Regions from separate parts of the Pseudoalteromonas sp. MMG012 genome, predicted to be linked through region 1. Evidence: predicted binding sites of a transcription regulator. Region 1 holds the regulator's gene; each other region holds the start of a gene.

Region 1 (3,288 bases):
GGTCAACAGCAACGTGTTGCGATTGCAAGAGCGTTGGCGTACCGTCCAAACTTATTATTGCTAGATGAGCCGTTTTCCAATATAGATGCGCAGGTTCGATATCAGCTTATTAATGACATTCGAGCGATTATTAAAGATCAGCAAGTCTCAGCTATATTTGTCAGTCATTCAAAAGATGAGGCGTTTGCATTTTCGGATAAGTTAGCGATTATGCATGAAGGTCAAATCGCGCAATTAGGGTGTGCGAAAACTTTGTTCCAACAGCCAAGTAATAAAGTTGTAGCTGAGTTTTTAGGTCAAGGAATTTATTTAAAGGCGACTCGTTATAACGGTGCCGGTGTTAGCACTGATTTTGGTGACGTGAGCTCAATGGTTCCTTTACTGCAATCTCAGCAGCAAGGACAAATTTATGTGCGACCACAGCACTTAGAGTTGGTTAATGACCCAAATGGGCAAGTGCGAGTTGAACAACAGCGCTTTGTGGGCACTGAATATGTTTATCGGGTACGTTTTGAACAGCAACAGTTAGAGGTTCCTGCGCCCATAGACAAAACAATTGATACTGATTTACCTGTCTCTTTTAAAATTAAAGCACATGCGGTAAATTTCTTTTCTGAGCAAGAGCTGAATTAAGTAAGGAAAAAAGCATGGCGCAAGCGCAATCAGGAGTCTGTGCTGAAGCAAACCTCCATGGTTTACATTTGTTTTTTAATGTACTAGATGGGCATGATGAGGCTGTGCGTGCTACATTGGCACATTGTGAACGATTACAAAATGAACTGAGTGACCGTTTCTCGGAGTCGATGGTGAGTAGCTTTGTGGCCATTGGAGCACAATATTGGCCGCATATTTATCCTGAGTATATTCCTCCTGAATTAAAAAGCTTTCCTCATGTAAGCAGTGCTGAACACTTAATGCATAGCCAGCCTTTTGATTTAATGTACGTGATCCGTTCAGATAGAGAAGATGTTAATCACCTTTTTGCACAAAGCGTATTGCACATGCTTGCACCTAGTGTTGAGCTAGTGGCGAATGTTAGAGGCTTTCGGTTTTTAGATGGCCGAGACTTTAACGGCTTTATTTATGGTGGAAATGCACCTCATGGGCGCTTTAAACGTCAAGTAGCTTTAGTCGATAACCCGCAGCATGATGATAATCAAGGAAGTTATGTGCATGTTCAACGAGTGAAGTTTGACATTGACACATGGCAAATATTAACACTTGATGAGCAGGAACAAGTGATGGGCCGAACGCGCTTAGATAACACCTTGATTTCTCCTCAAAAAGAAAATAGTCATGCAACTTTAGCGGAGTTAGTAAACGAAGACGGTTTAGCGACCTTACTTGATCAAAGCATGCCGTTTGGGGATGTATTTGAGCAAGGTAGTTTGTGGGTGAGTTGTTCGGCACATGGCCAAGCTTTTGAAGATGTTTTAATGTCTCGTTTAGGCACTCCAGATAAATATGACCTATGGTTGGATTATAATCAGGCAGATATGGGGGCGGCATTTTTTGCACCATCGGTCCAATTTCTTAGTACGATGGCACAAAGTTGTGAAGAGTGATTTTTAGGCCGGCCTAAACGTTGTCAAATAACGTTTTTACTCGCTCAAGCGTTGCATCAATTTCTGAGATTTGGGCTGGGGCGATAAATATGGTGTCATCACCAGCAATTGTGCCGAGTACGCCATCTGCAGTTCCTAACGAATCAAGTAATCGGGCAATAAGTTGTGCGGCGCCAGGGCTAGTTCGAATAATTATCATCATTTCATTATGGATAATATCAATAACCAATTGGCGCAGTGGGCTTTTGGCTGTCGGCACTCCCATCTCAGCAGGCAAACAATAGACCATTTCTTGTTTTGCATTACGGGTTCGTACCGCACCGAATTTACTGAGCATGCGTGACACCTTGCTCTGACTCACATTGTCAAAGCCTTGGTCTTTTAAAGCGTCAACAATTTCTCCTTGTGAACCAAAGTTTTCTTCTTTGAGTAAAGCTTTAAACGCTTTAACCAGCGCTTCTTGTTTTTCTTGAGGCTGCATAACGATCCATAATTCAAATGGTGATGTTGGGATTCTACACAAAACTACGTTGTGACCCAAATTTTACTGTGCTGATATTCAGGTTCTGTCACACGCGTAAAGCGCCAGTGCTGTTAGCTTTACAACTATAGTCGAAAAAATCATGAAAATAACTCGGATTAATTTGTTTTTACCTGCGCTTTTCATTATCTTTACTGCATTCTTGGGTATGTTTGTCTTTTTTAGCTGAGTTTGCAGTAACTAATATGGGTTTATTATGCTGTTGAGTACACATAGAACGTAAATTTGTGTATGAAAGTTGATTATAATTCATGTGAAATGGTTACTTTTAATTGTCATGTTAGCGCTTTTGTTGTGTATTCAATGTCACCTAATGGTGTTGGGGTTTACGCATTATGTATCTGATTGCTGAGATGGTATTTAAACTTAGATTTTAATTGAGGGACGCACCCTAAATTTACCTTCAATTTATGGAGTATTCACATGAAAGTTGCTGTATTGGGTGCCGCTGGCGGTATTGGTCAAGCTTTATCACTTTTACTTAAAAACGGTTTACCTGCAGGTTCTGAATTATCTTTATACGACGTTGCACCGGTAGTACCAGGTGTTGCTGTTGACCTTTCTCATATCCCAACGGCAGTTAAAGTAGCTGGTTTTGGTGCGGATGACCTAGACGCTGCACTTGCTGGTGCTGATATTGTATTAATCCCAGCTGGCATGCCTCGTAAACCAGGTATGGACCGTGCTGATTTATTCAACGTAAACGCAGGTATTATTAAAACACTTGCTGAAGGTATTGTACGTAGCTGCCCTAAAGCGCTAGTGGGTGTTATCACTAACCCAGTAAATGGTACTGTGCCAATTGTTGCTGAAGTATTCAAAAAGGCGGGTACTTATGAAGCATCTCGCGTATTTGGTGTTACAACATTAGATGTCATTCGTTCGGAAGCATTTATTGCTGAATTGAAAGGTGTTGATGTATCTGAAGTGAAAGTACCAGTTATTGGTGGCCATTCAGGCACTACTATTTTACCACTTCTTTCACAAGTTGAAGGCGTTTCATTCACTGATGAAGAAGTTGCAGCACTTACACCTCGTATCCAGAATGCAGGTACTGAAGTGGTAAATGCAAAAGCAGGTGGCGGTTCAGCGACACTTTCAATGGGCGCAGCTGCAGCACGTTTCTGCTTCTCACTTGTTAAAGGCTTACAGGGTCAAGATGTTGTAGATTACGCGTATGTT
Region 2 (3,288 bases), on a different contig from region 1:
TAGGTAGCTTTAAAGCCATCAAAACCCCACCAGGTTCGCCGATTTAGTATTAAATAACGACCAAAAAAGCGTCACTCGGCGCTTTTTTGTCATATCACATTATTCAAAGCAGCAGCTTTTGATCAACTGCGTGATTATCTGTTGTGAAGGCACTATTTTTTCCATGGCAAGGAACTCGTCGGGTTGATGAGCTTGTTTAATCGAACCAGGTCCCAGCACAATCGTCTCGCATCCCAATTGCTGAATAAAAGGGGCTTCCGTACAATAATTTACCGCAACCGCTTTTTCCCCTGATATTTTTTCAGCAAGGCTAACTAACGCACTATCTTTTGCTCCATTAAAAGCCGGAATTGGCTCATGCATATCAATCACCGAGACGCTATTGGGGTACTCATCATTGATGGATTTTATAGAATTAAGTAACAGCAGTTGTAACTCTTGGATACTAAGCCCTGGGAGCGGGCGTATATCAATATGTAATTCACAACAGCCACAAATCCGGTTTGCATTATCTCCGCCGTGAATATGCCCTAGGTTAAGTGTTGGGTAGGGGATTGCAAAATCCTCAATTGAATATTTATTCTTTATCTTTTCTTTTAACTGTAATAGCTTTGCAATGACGGTGTGCATTATTTCAATCGCATTGAGCCCTCGCTCAGGATCTGAGCTATGCCCCGAACGACCAATTATTCTAATCGCTGAAGTCATATGGCCTTTATGCATAAAAACGGGTGTCATATCGGTCGGTTCTCCAATAATACAGCGCTCAGGTTTTAGGGTTGGATGTTTTGCTATTTCTTGTGCGCCAGCCATGGTTGTTTCTTCATCTGCGGTGGCCAAAATTAAAATCGGGGCAGTTTGTTTTGCTGTATCTAGCTGACTAATAGCCTCTAATACAAAGGAAAAAAAGCCTTTCATATCAATTGTACCAAGACCATATAACTTATTGTCTTTGATCGTTAAATTAAAAGGATCTTGGCTCCAGCGGCTATCATCAAATGGGACCGTATCCGTATGACCAGCAAGCATTAAACCACCATCACCTTCACCGCGCTTTGCAAGTAAATTGTATTTCCCTGGGGCACTTGTCAGCTCAGTTATTTCAATATTAAAGCCTAAGTTTTCACACCAGCTGGCCAGCAAATTAATGGTGCTTAGATTACTCATGTTTAGAGATTCATCGAGAGCACTAATGGAAGGGCTGGCGATCAATTGTTGGTACATAGATAAAAAATCTGGGTTTTGCATAATATTTTCCAAAATATTTATTCAAAGTAATTGCATAACAATGTAAAGCTGTTTAAGATGAATATCAATTCACTTTTTCAGCATAAATATATTTTAAGGGCTGGCATGCGACGATAAATATTCACTATTTAATTCTATAACGATGTAAAAACGCAATTGATATTAAGAGAAAGTACAAAAGATGAAGAATGTAGTGATTATTGGCGCCAGTGGATATAGCGGCGCGGAGCTTGCCAGTTTAATAGCCAAACACCCCCACTTCTCCCTGAAGGGTTGTTATGTGTCAGAGCAAAGCTTGGATAAAAACAAGTTATTGAGTGAGTTGTATCCAGAACATACAGGTTTGCTCGACACTTTTTTATTACCGCTTACTGAACAGGCATTGATCGTTATTTCTGATCAAGCTGATTATGTATGTTTGTGCACAGATCATAAAGTGAGCGTTGAGTTAGCACCTAAGTTTTTAGCGCAAGGAAAAAAGGTGTTTGATTTATCTGGTGGTTACCGTTTAGCAAACAGTGGTGATTATGATAACTATTATGGATTTGAGCACCCATCACCAGAATGGCTGGAAAAAGCGCAATATGGTTTGGCTGAGTGGTATGCAGCGGAGATTAAAAAGGCACAATTGATCGCGGTAGCTGGGTGTTACCCTACTGCAGCTCTTAATGCACTGAAGCCCTTGAAAGATGCTAACTTACTTTCGGATGAGCCCGTCATTATCAATGCGGTGTCGGGTGTTACTGGGGCGGGTAGAAAAGCCAATATGGCGACGCATTTTTGTGAGGTTTCACTTGCGCCATATGGGTTGTTTAATCACCGCCATACCCCTGAAATATCCCAATACCTTGAACACCCTGTTTTATTTACGCCACATTTGGGCAGCTTTGCGCGAGGCATTTTAGAAACAATTTATATCAAGTTAAAGCCTAATACGAGTGCCGCGCATGTTGAACAAGCGTATCAAGTACTTGCTGATGAGCCTTTAATTCGCTTAAAAGGCAGTGTTTTGCCTTCAATTAAAGGGGTAGTTAAACAGCCTTACGTAGACATTGGGTGGCAGCAACAAGGTGAACAGCTTATCGTGGTGGTTGCCATCGATAACTTACTAAAGGGGGCTGCGGGACAAGCAATTCAGTGCATGAATATTGTCAATGAACAGCCTAGTTACCTCGGTTTAAAGGAAAATAACGTATGAAGACCTGGGTAATTAAAGTGGGTGGTGCAGTTTTAAATCAAGATGATGCAGCGACAGAGTTGTTTAAAGAAATGGCTAAAATTGCAACATGTCACCCAAGCAACCAATTCATATTGGTCCATGGAGGGGGGGCATTAGTTGATAGGTGGTTAAGTGATGCTGGATTTGCAACGGCAAAGCATCAAGGGTTACGGATCAGTCCAAAAGAGCAAATGCCATATATTATTGGTGCGTTGTCTGGGTGCGCAAATAAGCAGCTAATGGCACAAGCTATTGTCGCAAATTTGCAACCTTTCGGTTGTAGTTTGTATGAAGCAGGCATAACAGTCACGCAAAAGTTAAAAGCCTTAGCCCAAGTTGGCCAGTGCCAAGTTGGGAAAAGCGGTGTGCTCCCAGAGTTGTTGGCAATGGGCCGTTTACCGGTTGTAAGTTCAATAGGTATTGGTCCTGATGGGCAGTTATATAATGTGAATGCAGACGAAGCTGCGGAAGCTATCGCAAGTGCACTCGGTGCTGAACTCGTTTTTATGACTGATGTAGAAGCCGTATTAGATAAAAATAAGCAGCCTATTCGGCACCTGAATGCTGAGGGGATTAACATGCTTATTGAAACAGGAGTCATCGTGGGTGGAATGGAGGTCAAAGTAAAGACCAGCCTTCGCGCAGCCCAATATTTACGACGAGGAGTGTACATTTCAAGTTGGCAAAAGCCAGAAAACCTCTCGTTTCTGGTTGGCGGAAAACATGCTGGAACACAAGTTACACCTTAGGAATAAATACGATGATGACACATTTTTTAACAGGTTTGGAATTAAATAAAAACCGAGCCTTACAATTACTTA
Region 3 (3,288 bases), on a different contig from region 1:
GTGTTCAAATATCGTCATAACGACCTCCAATAACCTGCTTAAATAAGGAAAGCTATTTAATCTTCAATGGGAAAGGTTACTTTTAAGTCTAGACGTGAAAATTAGAATTTGCCTAAAAATTCCAAACATTTAATGGAATAACATAATGGTATTCGCAAATGAAAAAAGGCGCTTACGCGCCTCTTTATTGCAAAAAAATAAACAGATTTTATTGCAAAGAATTATGCGAGGTTTGCGTTTGCAAATTCCCAGTTTACGAGTGCCCAAAAACCTTTAAGGTAATCAGGGCGTACGTTACGGAAGTCGATGTAGTAAGCGTGTTCCCAAAGGTCCACGGTTAAAATTGGTGTAACACCTGCTTCAGTTAACGGTGTAGCAGCGTTTGATGTGTTAACAATATCAAGTGAACCATCAGCTAATTGCACTAACCAAGTCCAGCTTGAGCCGAAGTTGTTAACAGCTTTATCATTAAACGCAGCCTGAAAATCTGCAAATGAGCCCCATTTTGCATTGATTAACTCAGCTACATTACCTGAAGGTTCGCCACCTGCATTTGGTGCAAGGCTGTTCCAATAGAACGTGTGGTTCCAGATCTGTGCTGCGTTATTAAATACGCCGCCTTCTGAATTGCATACAACTTCTTCTAATGATTTAGTTGCCAGTTCAGTGCCTTCAACAAGACCATTTAGTTTAACGACATAGGTGTTGTGGTGTTTGCCATGGTGAAACTCTAGTGTTTCTTTTGAAATGTGTGGCTCAAGTGCATCAATTGCATAAGGTAGTGACGGTAGTTCAAATGCCATTTTAATCTCCAATTGTTATTAAATGCCAAAATCGATACGAAACATAGCGCAGTTGAGTGCACTTTTCTATACGAGTTGGCTTTATAGTGATACTATAATTCCTGAGTATTTTACTCAAGTTTTGGCAAACAGCAATGGCGTTGCCTTATACTTATTTAGGAATCTAGCCCAGTCGATGTATTTTTATACAATTGCGCATCGGTAGGGTTTAAGCTATCGTCATTTTTGAGGTTAAAGATGGAAACCATTGATAAAATTAAAGAGCAAATTTCAGAAAACCCAATCCTTCTATATATGAAGGGATCACCGAAGTTACCAAATTGTGGTTTTTCATCACAAGCTTCACAAGCACTTATGGGATGCGGTGAGCAATTTGCTTATGTTGATATTCTTCTTAACCCAGACATTCGTGCTGAGTTACCACACTATGCAAATTGGCCGACTTTCCCGCAGTTATGGGTCGAAGGTGAGCTAATTGGTGGTTGTGACATTATTATTGAAATGTTCCAGCGTGGGGAGTTGCAACCTCTTATCCAAGAAACAGCGGCAAAATATAAAACACCAGAAGCAGACACTGCTGAATAACCAAGAGTGTTTGTACAGAAAAAACCGAGCCATGAGCTCGGTTTTTTTATTTTTAACATTGGCACGAATGAAGCGTATTTATTGAGTGTTGTATGTTATACCAAGTATTCACATATTCTTATCTGCATAATATTCATATTTTCTATTAATTATCTATCACAGTTATGATTGGGTGAATATATATTCACAATCTCGTATGCTTACGTTTACGTAAACTGTATCATTTCGTATTTTTAATTTACTTTTTTGTCATAATGACACTGGTGTCATGTTGGTTTTTTATTCTTTAAAGTCGATTTTAAAGGTTTTTTTACATTTTGGTTAACTTGTCTTACCAATGAGAAATATTCATGTTCGTGAATATATATTCATAAATGTATTGACTCAGTTTTAAATCCCCGCTAATTTTGAATATCGGCCAGTAATAACCGTCAGCAGTTTAATCCACTGGCAGGGGTAGCAAGGGGAGGAGTCCATGTTATATGACTCAGCACTAGAAAAAGACAATTGTGGCTTTGGTTTGATAGCGCACACAAGCGGTCAAGCAAGCCATAAACTCATTAGAACAGCGATCACAGGGTTGGATCGTATGCAGCATAGAGGTGGGATAGCCTCTGATGGGAAAACCGGTGACGGTTGTGGTTTATTACTACAAAAGCCAGATAGCTTTTTCCGTGCCATAGCAGCAGAAAATGATTGGCGCTTGGGTAAAAACTATGCCGTAGGCATGATGTTTTTAAACCCAGATAAAACTTTAGCAACGCGCGCTAAAGACGTTATTAATGAAGAGCTAGAAAAAGAAACATTAACCTTAGTTGGTTGGCGAATAGTGCCAACAGATCCTTCTATGTTGGGTCCGATTGCTCAACAACAGTTACCAATATTTGAACAAGTTTTTGTGAGCGCACCTGAAGGGTGGCGTCCAAAAGATCTTGAACGACGTTTATATATTGCGCGGCGTCGCATTGAAAAACGACTAGAAGCAGATAAGCAGTTTTATATTTCAAGCTTGTCGGGTTTAGTGACGGTTTACAAAGGCTTGATGATGCCGGTCGATTTACCAAATTTCTACTCAGATTTGGCTGATATGCGCATGACCAGCGCGATTTGTGTTTTTCATCAACGTTTTTCAACAAACACACAACCACGTTGGCCGCTTGCGCAACCATTTCGTTATTTGGCGCACAATGGTGAGATCAATACTATTACAGGTAATCGGCAGTGGGCGCGCGCGCGCGCATATAAATTCTCATCTCCTTTATTGCCAGACCTCCAAAATGCGGCTCCTTTTGTCAATGAAGTGGGTTCCGATTCATCCAGTTTAGACAATATGCTTGAGCTATTTTTAGCCGGTGGAATGGACTTATTTAGAGCGATGAGGATGTTGGTACCTCCTGCATGGCAGAAAAATAGGGCAATGGATGAAGATTTGCGCGCCTTTTATGACTTTAACTCGATGCATATGGAGCCTTGGGATGGACCAGCCGGTATTGTGATGTCGGATGGTCGTTTTGCAGCCTGTAACTTAGATCGAAATGGTTTACGCCCAGCGCGTTATGTTATTACACAAGATGGTTTTATTACGCTCGCTTCAGAAGTCGGTATTTGGGATTATGCTGCAGACGAAGTCGTTGAGAAAGGGCGGGTCGGGCCGGGTGAATTGTTGGTTATTGATACACTACATGGCAAAATTTGGCAGTCGGATGAAATCGATCAAGACCTTAAAGCACGCCACCCTTATAAAGCGTGGTTAGAGCAAAATGTAAAACGTTTGACCCCGTTTGAACAGCTTGACGAGCAGCAGGATACGGGTCAGCGCAGTTTTGATAAGGTGACGTTACAAACGCATCAAAAATTGTTTGGTTATAGTAATGAAGAGCTAGATCAGGTTTTGCGCGTG

What was found. Region 1 encodes ArgR, which controls arginine synthesis, uptake and breakdown. Its sites were predicted from a motif close to ANTGAATANNTATTCANT; they were not measured.
Region 2: argC (N-acetyl-gamma-glutamyl-phosphate reductase) is a predicted target of ArgR. The motif match lies at 1,305-1,322, and genes of this name have one in related genera.
Region 3: gltB (glutamate synthase large subunit) is a predicted target of ArgR. The motif match lies at 1,744-1,761, and genes of this name have one in related genera.

The regions. Positions count from the first base shown of each region.
Region 1 covers NZ_JAGJEF010000049.1:21,766-25,053, forward strand. Annotated here, with positions in the region: gene J8L97_RS15460 (ABC transporter ATP-binding protein) at 1-633, shown strand, start outside; gene J8L97_RS15465 (Dyp-type peroxidase) at 648-1,565, shown strand; gene argR (transcriptional regulator ArgR) at 1,579-2,046, opposite strand; gene mdh (malate dehydrogenase) at 2,530-3,288, shown strand, end outside.
Region 2 covers NZ_JAGJEF010000008.1:57,805-61,092, forward strand. Annotated here, with positions in the region: gene J8L97_RS04485 (zinc-dependent metalloprotease) at 1-47, shown strand, start outside; gene argE (acetylornithine deacetylase) at 100-1,248, opposite strand; gene argC (N-acetyl-gamma-glutamyl-phosphate reductase) at 1,430-2,446, shown strand; gene argB (acetylglutamate kinase) at 2,443-3,216, shown strand; gene J8L97_RS04505 (ornithine carbamoyltransferase) at 3,228-3,288, shown strand, end outside.
Region 3 covers NZ_JAGJEF010000009.1:41,265-44,552, reverse strand. Annotated here, with positions in the region: gene J8L97_RS04920 (PrkA family serine protein kinase) at 1-18, opposite strand, end outside; gene J8L97_RS04915 (Fe-Mn family superoxide dismutase) at 222-803, opposite strand; gene J8L97_RS04910 (Grx4 family monothiol glutaredoxin) at 1,041-1,388, shown strand; gene gltB (glutamate synthase large subunit) at 1,864-3,288, shown strand, end outside.